DNA from 3 places in the Paenibacillus sp. OSY-SE genome. Region 3 is predicted to be linked to each of the others. Evidence: riboswitches for the same ligand, from Rfam matches in the RefSeq annotation. Region 3 holds a riboswitch; each other region holds the start of a gene.
What was found. Region 3 has a riboswitch for cyclic di-AMP ahead of A372_RS0126325 (3D domain-containing protein). Riboswitches for the same ligand answer to the same signal wherever they lie in the genome.
Positions count from the first base shown of each region.

Region 1: it holds a riboswitch for cyclic di-AMP, as region 3 does, so the genes downstream of both, A372_RS0112460 (C40 family peptidase) here and A372_RS0126325 (3D domain-containing protein) in region 3, are expected to answer to the same signal.
Region 2: it holds a riboswitch for cyclic di-AMP, as region 3 does, so the genes downstream of both, A372_RS0118850 (hypothetical protein) here and A372_RS0126325 (3D domain-containing protein) in region 3, are expected to answer to the same signal.

Region 1 is NZ_ALKF01000176.1:48,132-52,374, reverse strand. Features, by position in the region: gene A372_RS0112470 (M1 family metallopeptidase) at 1-1,439, shown strand, start outside; gene A372_RS0112465 (hypothetical protein) at 1,445-2,266, shown strand; cyclic di-AMP (ydaO/yuaA leader) riboswitch at 2,498-2,638, shown strand; gene A372_RS0112460 (C40 family peptidase) at 2,642-3,112, shown strand; gene A372_RS0112455 (hypothetical protein) at 3,366-3,878, opposite strand; gene A372_RS0112450 (DUF4097 family beta strand repeat-containing protein) at 3,970-4,243, opposite strand, start outside.
Region 2 is NZ_ALKF01000189.1:108,215-112,457, reverse strand. Features, by position in the region: gene A372_RS0118860 (CgeB family protein) at 1-568, shown strand, start outside; gene A372_RS0118855 (CgeB family protein) at 598-1,737, shown strand; cyclic di-AMP (ydaO/yuaA leader) riboswitch at 2,061-2,260, shown strand; gene A372_RS0118850 (hypothetical protein) at 2,334-2,774, shown strand; gene A372_RS34280 (glycosyltransferase family 4 protein) at 3,412-4,243, shown strand, end outside.
Region 3 is NZ_ALKF01000200.1:68,128-72,370, forward strand. Features, by position in the region: gene A372_RS0126310 (transporter substrate-binding domain-containing protein) at 1-749, shown strand, start outside; gene A372_RS0126315 (amino acid ABC transporter permease) at 837-1,493, shown strand; gene A372_RS0126320 (amino acid ABC transporter ATP-binding protein) at 1,486-2,208, shown strand; cyclic di-AMP (ydaO/yuaA leader) riboswitch at 2,560-2,726, shown strand; gene A372_RS0126325 (3D domain-containing protein) at 2,728-3,516, shown strand; gene A372_RS0126330 (bifunctional metallophosphatase/5'-nucleotidase) at 3,622-4,243, opposite strand, start outside.

The sequences.
Region 1 (4,243 bases), on a different contig from region 3:
AAGGCCAGGAAGACATCACCTTGAAGCTGAAGTTCGAAGTGAAGCTGCCGCGAATATTCGCCCGGATGGGGTATGCAGATGATTTCGTCATGGCCGGACAATGGTACCCGAAGATTGCCGCCTATGAGAAAGCTGGTGTGCGCGGCAGGGCGGCCGAAGGCTGGAACGTGCATCAATATCACGGCAGCTCCGAGTTTTACTCCAACTACGGCATCTTCAATGTGCGCATCCAAGTACCGGAGTCATATATCGTCGCTTCGACCGGATTTCCGACGAAAACACCTTACATCGCGGACGGTTACAAAAACTATCAATTCTATGCAGACGACGTTCATGACTTCGCTTGGTCAGCTTCACCGAACTTCATCTACTATGAAGAACCGTTCTCTGCCCCGAATGTGCCGGGCGTCCGGATTAAGCTATATCTGGATCCGAAGCACAAATTGCTGAAGGAACGCTACATGTACGCGGCGAAGACCGCACTCGCCAAATTCAGCGAGTGGTACGGAAAATACCCGTATTCCACACTCTCTATTGTCGTCCCGCCAAAATCGGGCAACGGCGCAGGCGGAATGGAATACCCTACGCTAGTTACTGCATTCGGCGCCGAGAATGACAGTCCAGGCTATGATTTGGAACGGACGGTCATCCATGAGATCGGCCATCAATATTTTTATGGTCTCATCGCCTCTAACGAGTTCGAAGAAGCGTGGCTTGATGAAGGGTTCACCTCCTATGCAGAGGACAAATTGATGGAGTCCGAATTCGGGGTCACGCCAAATCTAGCCATCACATCTAGCTACATTACCGATCCGGCTCCGCTCAAGCTCGCCGCTTGGCGGTATAAAAACCAAGATCATTATGCGGACAACGTATATTACCGCGCCAAGCTCGTGCTGATCGCCATCGAGAAGCAGGTCGGGGAGAAGACAATGCAGCGCATAATGAAGACGTACACTCAGAAATACCGCTTCCGTCATCCAACGACCGCCGACTTCCAACGTATCGTCGAACAGGTCACCAATCGCAAATGGACCGATTTCTTCAATCAATATGTGTACAGCGGCCAAATGGCTGACTTTGCAGTGGAAAGCATTGATACTCGCACTACTGAAGTAGGCGGCGCAACAAGTTATGAAGCGATCGTCCACATTCGTAAACTGGGCGCTGATTACCCGAATATCCCAATTATATTCCGATTTGCGGACGGAAGTACGACACGCAAAGTGTGGGACGGGGATGGCGAGCGGATGCAGTACCGGATCACCCATACAGCTCCATTGGATTGGGTCATGGTGGATCCGCTCTATACGATCGTAGTGGAGAATAAACATATTAACAACTATATGAAAGCACAGATCGAGGAGCCTGTGCGCACGCGAGTGAACTTAACCGTCATTAAATTCTTTGAAGCATTTACGAACATATTGGGGTGGTGAGATCGATGAAAGCTTACATACGAACCGGGTGGGATTGGTTGAAAGAGCACGTATACATATGGGTCATCCTCTTTTTATACCAACTGCTATGGGGCTTCTTCGTCTACCGCTTCATTGACGGGATCGTATTGCCCGTGCTGCGGCGGTATCCGAATCCGGCCCCGACCGAGATGAGCTCCCAGCTCTTTCTGATCGAAAGTCAGTTTCACCTGTCAAAGACGAACGACTATGCGCCTTATTTGTGGATAGTAGTCGGTTGTATGGCCATTCGCATGCTGCTGACTCCCTTCATCGAAGCCGGCTTGTTCTATGCGATAGCACATCCGCGGCAGTCGGGACTAACCTTCTTCCAGGGTATAAAAGTAGTCTGGAAGCCGATGCTTCTGCTATATACCATAAAGACGGTTCTGCTCCTGGCGCCCGCTTATTGGTTTGTACCGTATGCAGCGCACGTATTGACGACCAAATCCACCGTTGCGTCATTACTTGCATCCGTCGCACCGTTTGTGCTCATATGGGCCATATGCGGTTGGATATTTCATCATTTGTTTTTATTTATGCAATTTGGCGCCGCTTCGGAATTGTCATTACTTCACTCCGTAACGGCGGGTGTGCGTCGAATGCTCCCTATACTCGGGCTTTCCCTTATTTTCATGGGCCTTGTGCTAGTTATTAACTTACTATTTACAACCGCAGCGATGTTCTGGACTGGCATGACCGCGCTGATTCTGCAGCAAGCATTTCCTGCTGTTCGGGCCGTGTGCAAGATGTGGGGGTTATCCGCTCGGTACGCCATATGGCAGGAGGCTAATCAGCAATCAAAATGAGGAAAATGTAACAATTCAAAAACCCGTCACATTTCCATTTAAAAGCGTGATAAAAAAGCTTGTCTGTCGTCGGAAATGACGATCAGACAAGCTTTTTGTATTTATTGGACAAAAAGTGTTTGTCAAAAGAAAAAAGGTCTGTTACAATAAGTCGTAGATTTATTACAACTTTGTCATGAAAACGACAATAACATTTGCAAATTTGTAACTAACGAATACAGCAACTAAATCCGAACAGTGATGCCGAATTTCCGGACAACCGGAAAGCGGGGGAACCAGTTATTTGGGTGAATTGATCTCGTGTCACAGGGATCATAGGGGACCTTCAACCGAACCCTCCAGCTAACCTCGCAGGCAAGGAAGGGGCTTTCCAATTTGAAGAAGAAGCTAGTAACGGCGGCGCTCGGCCTTAGCGTCCTATTCACATTCAGTGCAGGCAGCGCTTTCGCGGCATCCAAGATGGATAACAAAATTGAAGATCTGTTAGGCATTACGTACAAGTATGGCGGAACCACAACGAATGGTTTCGATTGCTCCGGTTTCACCAAGTACGTATTTGACAATTTCGAAATCGATTTGCCACGCTCCTCGTCGTCTCAATTCGACGTAGGTGAAAAAGTAAGCAAAGATGAGTTGCGTCCTGGCGATTTAGTCTTCTTCGACACTAGCGGTGGAAACGGTGTGTCACATGTTGGAATCTTTGTCGGTGATGGCAAATTTGCTCATGCATCGACAGACAAAGGCACCCGCATAGACAAGCTTAGCATGGACTATTACGAGAAGCGTTATGTAGGCGCGCGTCGTGTGATGAGCGAGAACCAATATTCTTCATACGCAACAGAATAGCAATTACGCAGTCATAATGGAATTATACTTATATAGGCGTACATAGCCCGATGGGAAGCGATAACCGCTGTCTGTCGGGTTTTTCATATGTTCCGGAAGGAATCTTACACAAGATTACCCCGTCTTGCAGAAACGGGAGCCTTTTCCTGTGCATTTTATTTAAAGGAGGCATGCCGGATAAGCATGCCTCCTTGTGTTATCCCAAATACATCGACAGCCCGATATATTTATATGCCTTCACTATAACCTTATGTTACTTCGATTCGCGCAGCTTCGCTTTCAGTTCATCAGGGCTTAACCCCTCTGTCGAAATACCCCGCTTCTCCGCTTCCTGCTTCAACCGTTCCATTCGTCTTTCGACGCGTTCTCCATCATCCCGATGTTTCTCGTGGAACATTTGTCCTTTTTCACCTAATTTCGCCTTCAGTTCCTGTCGAATTTGCTCACGGCTCTTCCCTTCAGTCTGAATGCCATGCTTCTTTGCCATGAGCTGAAGCTTTTTCTCTCGCAGCTCCTTCATTTCAGAACGAAGCTCTTTCATTTGTGTATGGATCTTCTCCAGCTCTTTATCTGTTTCAGACTCGGCCTGCTTAGCGCTCTCTGCCGGTTTTGTCGATTCGGCTTGCTTCACGGCGGTTAGGGACGTATCCCCGATAAGCTTCCAATCGGTTCCGTTCAGTCCTTTCTCCCCTTGCGCCGCCGCTGGCGATGCCAAGAGAAGCATCATTAGACTGGTCCAAGCAATTACAGTTGAGGTACGTTTCAAATATATCCTCCTCCTTTTTCAAGAGATGGTACTAGTATGTTCATCCAACCTGAAAGGAAACTGAAAATCAACTAAAACTTTTCTTAATTGCTCAATTGCTGCCAAGTGTAAAGTCACCCGAGCTGGTACGAACTTTCAGCTTCGCCTCGCCACTGCCGAACGCTCCTTTTAGGCTGCTTCCATTTTCGCTGTTCTCTTCATATGTCATGCCATTCCACTCAATGCGCCCGTTGCCGGACCCTCCACGAAAATCGACCGCCAGCGATTTCGGTTCATTGGCCAGATCGACCGTTACAGATCCGCTGTTTGCCTTTAAGTCAGCATCATGCAACAAATCGTCGAATTTCACCTCTATATTCCCTGAA
Region 2 (4,243 bases), on a different contig from region 3:
TCCCTTGCGTGCCGAACCTGCTTATTCGCACGATATTTGCTTTATCGGCAGTGCATTCTGGAATCGCGTGAACCTATTCGACCATATGGCGTCCTTTCTTGCTGACAAGAAGGTAATCATTGCGGGCGGACATTGGGAGCGATTAAGCCGGTATGCGGTTCTCCGTCCGCATATTCGTCAAGGCTGGGTACCGATTGAAGAAACGGCAACGTACTATAACGGCGCTAAAATCGTTATTAATGTACACCGGCCTGTCGAGCATGGTTCAGACAACCGCAACAGCCATCAGTTAAGCGGGGAGTCCATAAACCCGAGAACCTACGAAATATCGGCTTGCGGTACGCTGCAAATGACCGATGTGCGCAGTGAGCTTGCAGAAATGTATACGCCGGGCGTGGATATAGAGACCTTCAACTGTCCCGAGGAGCTCATGAGCAAGATTGATTACTATTTGCAGCATGAAACGATCCGGCAGCGCGTCGCAGTGCAAGGATTGCACACGACATTGCTTAAGCATACGTTCGAGCATCGCGTACAACGGCTGCTGGAAACATTCGTTAGCTCTTAAAACCACTGATGACCAAAAGGAGAGATCTCATGCGAACATTTCGTATACGGCGAAGAAGACGGATCCGTACGGGGGTGGTTCATCCGAGGGAGCATTCTCGCCGCCAAGGACGCAAAGCCGGTTTTGAAGGAGGCTACCAAGAGGGATATTTGCGAGGGCGAGCGGATTATATTGTGAATACGACACAAGCGCAGGTGTCATCTCGCCCCTTGCATGTCTTGTATGTTTCGACCGGAAAAGGATACCCATACTCTCCGTTGGATGAAGGCATCATCTCGACGTTCCAGGGGATGGTAGGCCAGCTGTCCGTGGCAGGACCACGGGACCCGGTTGCCGCAACGGCAGTCCAGCTTCGTCCTGATCTTGTCGTCGCCTTGGATGGAATGGATTTCCCAGCCGAGCAAGTGGATGAAATCCGCGCTCATGGCATACGCACTGCGCTATGGATTACGGACGATCCGTACTATACGAGCATGATGGCCGATATCGTTACGCATTATGATTATGTGTTCACACTCGAAGCGAACAGCGTTCCGTTCTATCAAGGGATTGGCGCGAACGCGCATTATTTGCCGTTCGCCGCCTTTCCGGGTCAATTCCGTCCCATCAAGACGAGATCTCCGCTCCGGCAAAATCTTACCTTTATTGGTTCGGCATATTGGAATCGGGTGAAGTCGATTGAACCGATTCTGCCGCAGCTGATGAAGCGCAACATCGTCATTTCCGGTCTCTGGTGGGACCGCCTTTCCGAATTCAGAAAATACGCGCATCAAATCCAACTCGGCCGCTGGATGGATCCACAGGAGACCGCAGCGTCGTATAACGGCACGAAAATCGTCATCAACATGCACCGTGCACATGATGACGATTCGGTCAATCAGAACTCCGCCAACATCACTGCAGCTTCCCCGAATCCGCGCACCTTTGAAATATGCAGCTGCGGCACTCTGCAATTGACCGACGTGCGCGATGATTTAGCCCGGTTCTATACACCGGGAGAAGAAATCGAAACGTATAGCTCACCGGAAGAGATGCTTGATAAAATCGATTACTATTTATCGCATGAGCAGGAACGCCGTGAGATTGCACTTCGTGGTTTGGCCAGAACATTGCGCGATCATACTTATGCGAACCGCCTTAATCAGATGTTAAGCATCGTCTTCGGATGATGGATCGCCCGGTCGATTACCGTCCGGGCTTTGTTATGTCTGTGCGCCTTCTTATCGGGTTGCCAAAGGATTATTTTGGAGTGAAACGACAAGTAAACCGCTTACAACTGCCTCTTTCAAGTGAAAAGCTTCATTTATCTCTTCCTATCACGAGGGGATAAGCTTCAGTGAGCGTTGATGAGAAAATGAATCCATTGATGAAGAGAAAGAGCTGTTTTATATCCGGATTTGCGCCGGATTGCTTGTAACAAGCTTTCATTTCCATTTACACCAAGCCCGGGAAAGGGGTAAGATTCAGTTCAGCAGTATCAATGAAATCCGTTGCGTCTTATTCGCTGAATCCCGCTGTCTGGCGGGAACGGGGGAACCAAATGAAGCGGACAGAGCTGACTGGCAGGATGATGCCGGTATGGCCGTTCGCAAGGGGTGAATCTGGAAGCCAGGCAATTCGTCTGGTCCGGTAGGGGGACTCTTCGCCTCCGAATCCGTCAGCTAACCTCGTAAGCGTACGGAGAGAGGCGCGCCCGACTGTTAACTGTCGACGCACCTCTTTCTTCTAAAAGCAGGGCATCGGACACGACAGGAGGGAATTGAATATGCACGACGCGGACCGAATCATTACCGTGTTCGCACCGAATGCCATGGGCGTCGATTTCATTCGCCAGTTGAGAGGAGCAGGTCTTTCCGTTGCGGCTATCGCCAATAACGGTCGGCTTGTGAAGCGAATGGAGAAGCTGGGTGTCGCGCATGTATGTCGAGTCAACACGACTGATCCTAAAGAATGGAATGTACCCGAAGTGCCAGTGGGGCGCCTCTTCTTGTTCGAACAAAGCTTTGTTTTGTCGTGTCGACTGCTTCAAGTATGCCGGCAATGGTCTTGTGAGCCGATTACGCTAATAACGAAGCGTCATCACCCGCGTTCCATTTACCGGCTTCTCGGTGCGGATTACGTCATTTATACACAGTCGGATCAGGTCTCCTTTTTGTTATCGGAATTTATTCTGGCGGGCTCTCGATCGCAGTCGCCCACCGCATGAAATCGTGTTGTTTATGAGAATGGGCGATCGCCAAATCTCTAGATTTCTCCACAGCCAAACTCGTCCTTGCAAGGGCGAGTTTTTTTGAGTTTACAGAATTCATAAAATCGGAATAGAAGATGTTCAGAGCGCAGAACTCCCTTTCCTTTTTATCGAAAACATGTTGTCTGACTTCCGTGCAGTGGCCTTTCGCTCCATTCACCCGGAGAGCGTCGAGGATTAAGGCTCATGTCGGTTACGTATATCCTGCCATGAAACGGCCGATCACGATGACGGTGAACAAGAATGTCAAAGGACGTACCGCCTCCTGATGGAAGGGGAGAATGAAGCAAAGGATCGGATGAAGCGAATCACCGTCAGTTTGAACGCGCTATTTTCATGTATAAACTTTGTCTTTTGCAACTGATTGATGTCTTCTAATAATTCATAGATTCGGATTTCTACGGAACTGTATGGCGGCTGCTAGAGTAAACAGGAACTGGTAACGGACAAGTGGCTCTGTTTTTGTAAATTGTACGCTTGTATTAGGTTCAAATGTCGTGCCGATACCCGTCGTGGACTAATATACTGTAGTACCTTGGCAAAGGAGGTGGAATGATACCTGTTCCCCGTAAGTCGGCAGAACGGGCAGAACCTGATGAAACCAAAGTTGCTCTTATTCTCCCATTTATGCAACAAGACTTACATTACCGGAGCTGAAAAACTGCTTCTTTTTCTGACGCGTGAATTGCAGGCATACTACGATTGCGTGCTTGTCGTACCTGAAGAGGGACAGTTATCTGCACAAGCATCAGCCTATCAGATTCCGTTTATTGTCCAGCCATGCCGATTGTTCTACTCGATGGTGTTGCCGTCGGCGAATTTGCTTGCCGAGCTTGAGCATGTACGGCAGCATTCGGAGTGGGATGCGGTCGTTCGGCTTCTGGCCGACCTGCGACCGGATATCGTGTTGACCAACACCTCGGTGCATGCGCTGCCGGCGCTTGCCGCCAAGTCGCTAGGCATACCGGTGCTGTGGCAGATTAATGAAGCGATTGCAGATAATGCATTCACCTCCAATGCCGTCTCGCTCATTCGAATGTTCAGCGATGGAATCATCGGAGTCTCGGAGACTACCCTTGCGCCGTTTCGCCGTTATGTTGCGGGACCGCATGTTCCGATATACGTGCTGCCTCCCTCTTGGCACATGGATTCGTTGGAACCGGAACGATGGTCCGAGCTCAGGGCAAGGAAGCGGTATGAGCTTGATCTTTCTCCCGCTCACCGCCTCATCGGTTATATATCCTCTGCCATATACGCCAACAAAGGTTTAGAACACTTTCTGCACATGGCCCTTCAAGTAAGCGAACGTGTCAAGGATGCGCGCTTCGTGGTGGTTGGCGCCCCGGCGAATGAAACGTACTTTAAAACATGCAAGGACATGGTGAAATCAGCGCCCGCCAATCGCTTTCATTTTATTCATTTTGTGT
Region 3 (4,243 bases):
GTCTTCTCATCGGTTGCGGAGCGAAGGGCGACCGTTATGATACAGTTATGGAGAACAAAAAGCTGGTGCTCGGAGTGAGCGCGGACTATCCGCCATTCGAGTTCCACGCAACGGTCGACGGGAAAGACGAGATTGTCGGATTTGATATTGAGCTCGCGAAGGAAATCGCGAAGGACTTAGGAGTGCCGCTTGAAATTAAGGACATGAAGTTCGACTCTGTCGTCGCATCTGTACCGACCGGAAAGATCGATATCGCCATCAGCGGCATGGACCCGACTCCTGACCGCCAGAAAGCGATGGATTTCTCCAAACCATACTATGTTGCCGAAGCTGGTGTCATCGTACGGGCGGAAGACAAAGATAAATACAAGTCACCCGAAGATATGAAAGGTTTGAAGGTAGGCGTTCAAAAAGGTTCTACGTTCGAGGATGTAATCGGACAAATTCCGGAAGCAAAAGCCGAGTTGCTGAATAAGGTGAACGACCTTGTGCTAGCGTTGGAAACGAAGCGTATTGACGCGGTTCTGGTAGAGAAGCCAGTAGCTAAATCTTATGAAGCCAATCGCAAGGAGCTGGCAGTAGCTGACGTCGTATTGAAGCCGGCGAGCGACGGTTATGCTGTCGGCATGCGCAAGGATAGCCCGAAATTGGTGGAAGCTGTGAACAAGACAATCGACCGTCTGAAGTCTGAAGGCAAGCTGGACCAGTTCATTACGCAGGCGACGGAGCTGGCGGAATCGGGAGAGTAAGGCAGGAGAAGGCGGCGGATAGCCGCTTTTTTCATGAGTTGGACACAATAGTGCTATATGAGCAAGGATGGGAAAGGGGTTAGACCGGTGCTCGATTGGTTTGGAATGTTATGGGACTTTAAATGGGATTATTTATCCGGGGCGAAAATAACGGTGCTGTTATCGTTGTTTTCCGTATTGGCTGGATTCATTTTAGGCGTTGTTATTGTCTTGGTGCGAATGTCCGGCTTCAAGCCATTGAAATGGCTGACGACCGCATATATTGAATTGGTGCGAGGCACGCCGCTTCTCGTGCAAATTTTTATCATTTATTTCGGTTTAACTGAATTCGGCATCGAGTTCAGTCCGTTTATGGCTGGAGTCGTCGCGGTATCGATTAACAGCTCTGCTTATTTGTCCGAAATCTTCCGCGCCGGCATTCAAGCAATCGATAGAGGGCAGGCCGAGGCTGCCCGCTCTTTGGGGATGTCAAAAGCGATGACGCTGCGACATATCGTGCTGCCGCAAGCGTTTCGCAACGTCCTGCCAGCGATTGGCAACGAGTTCGTGACCATTATAAAGGAAACGTCCATTGTCAGCTTCATCGGCATTACGGACATCATGTTCCAAACCGAGGTCATACGGAGTAAAACGTATACGGCTCTGGGGCCGCTTATGGGTGCGGCCATGATGTATTTCATTCTTACCTTTACGCTTTCCAAAGCGGTTGCAACTCTGGAAAGGAAGTTGAGCAGTCATGATTGAGGTTCGCAATTTGCATAAATCGTTCGGTGCATTGGATATTTTGAAAGGCATGAATATGTCGATCAAACAAGGCGAAGTTGTCGTCGTCATAGGGCCGAGCGGCTCAGGAAAGAGCACCTTTCTGCGGTGTTTGAATCTGTTGGAGACGCCGACGCAGGGTGATATTTTGTTCGAGGGCACGAAGATTAATGAGAAGAAGCATAATATTAACAAGACGCGTGAGAAGATGGGCATGGTGTTTCAGTCGTTCAATCTGTTCCCGCATATGACGGTGTTGAATAATATTACGCTTGCGCCGATTAAGGTGAAGCAGTTGAAGAAGAAGCAGGCAGAGATGGTTGCCATGGATCTGCTGACCAAAGTCGGTCTGGCTGACAAGGCCACGGCTTATCCAGGACAGTTATCGGGCGGTCAGAAGCAGCGTATCGCCATTGCCCGCGCACTCGCCATGCAGCCGCATGTCATGCTTTTTGACGAGCCTACGTCAGCTCTTGATCCGGAGATGGTGGGTGAAGTGCTGGAAGTGATGAAATCGCTCGCCAGTGAAGGAATGACGATGGTCATCGTGACTCATGAAATGGGCTTTGCCCGTGAGGTGGGAGATCGGATTTTATTTATGGATGGCGGCGATGTCGTGGAGCAGGGTACGCCAGAGCAAGTGTTCCAGCACCCGCAGCATTCCAGAACACGTGACTTTTTAAGCAAAGTATTGTAAAACACGATGAGTAACTATAATCTCCAGTAGTTAGGGATTTGGACAGAATGACCACTCCCCTAATTATGGGGATTTTTTTATGAAGTGAAACCAGATTGTTCAAATTCTCAAGCATCCGGTTGACGTACGCCTAAAATGCGGTTCATCTTTAGGGGATATTTGGAATATGTAATTTGTTTACAAATTTTTAAACTATGTTATTATAAAAGTGCGAATATTACAAAGTTGTTACTAGTAATTACAAAAGTGTTAGGATTAAGCGTTAAATTACGCTGAAAAAATCCATAGGGAGTCATTATTTCAAGACAATTCCAGCAAATCCCTGCGCACAGGTTACAAGTTTGTGATATGATGCAATTCAAGCCGAAACGAAGCACCCGTACGGGGGATGATTGACCGGTGTTCAATAAATGATCACCTTGGGGTGAATCGCCATTCCGAAAGATCGGACATGGTGTAGGGGAACTCCTTAACCCGAATCCGACAACTAACCCCGCAGGCTACTGACAGGAGGAACATATGCGTAAAAGAACAATTGTGAAGCTCGCAGCCGCTTTACTGGGTATAGCTACCATTTTACAGATCATCCCGGTATATGCCGAGCCCTACCAAGCTAAAGAGGGAGATACATTCTACTCTATTGCTAAAAAGCAAAATATTAGCGTAGAAGCTCTAGTAAATGAGAATCTATTGATTAATCCGAAGAATATATACGGCGGGTTGACAATGGAAATTCCGACGCCAGTCATTCAAGGAAAAGTATCGTCATCTTATTCCTTGCCTGCCAAGGCAATTGAGAGAGACAACAAAGATGACGCATCGAAGGCTTCAACAGAAGCACAGAAGGCAGCTAAGACTGAAGCAGTGGCACAGAAGGAAGCGAAGAAAGCAACGGGTGACAAGAAAAGATCCACACCACAACAAACAGTGAAAGCAGCAAATACTGCTCCTAAAAATGTGGTTAAAGTGTCGGGACGTCCGACAACCTATTCGAAGAAGCTGAACATGCGCGCAACTGCGTATACAGCGCATCCGAGCGAAAATGGTGAGTGGGGAGCCGTAGATTTCTACGGGAATGCATTGAAGCTGGGCACGGTTGCCGTTGACCCTAAAGTGATACCGCTCGGAACTAAGCTGTTCATTACAGGCTATCAATTCAAGCATCTGCCGCAAGGAGGACTCGTAGCTGAGGCACGGGATATTGGCGGGGCGATTAAAGGTAAAAAGGTAGACATTTTTGTTCCGGTAAGCAAAAGTGCCGGCAGCACTTTCGGCGTGCAAGATGTGCAGGTTTATATTATCAAATAACAATTGCAATTATACTTAAGTAACCAAAATGTGAAGAGGCTGTCCCGAAAGTAGAGAAAACTACTAGAGGGGCAGTCTCTTTTACATAATTATGTGCTGATCTATTCAATCCCAAATGACCTTCCAATTATGATTTACCGTTGCGGTAATTGTGCCCTGCTTCATCATATAGTCTGCGATAAGCTCGGCTGTGTCAATCGGAATATCACGAACGACCGGCTTGCCGGAGAACATTTGGAACCCGCCGGCTCCTGAAGCGCGATAATGGTTCATGGCGACATCATATTCCTTGTCCGGATCAAGGGGCTGTCCGTTCCGTGCCAGTTGTACGATACGTGTGCCTACCGGTCGGGACACGTTCATGACATACTCTATGCCTTCCCACATGTCATAATTGTAGTGCTGCGCTTTGGGATAGAGGAAGGACGAGTGAACGGCCACTGATTGACCGTCATATGGCGCAAAGTAGCGGGCAGACCATTCCAGAGCGTCCCGGATATCGCGTCCCTTCAACCGCAACACCTTCAATGTGTTGGAATACGGACAAAATGTGGTTATTTCGCGCATGGATACCTGATTGCCGAATCCAGCAGCGCTATCGTCAAATAAGGCGGTGCATGAAATATCCGTGCCCGATACGTCCATCTGCACACGGTTGATGAACTCGATTAAAGGGTGCTCGGCAAGCCGGGCCTCATGGGGATCACGTATTCGCATATCCCCGTTA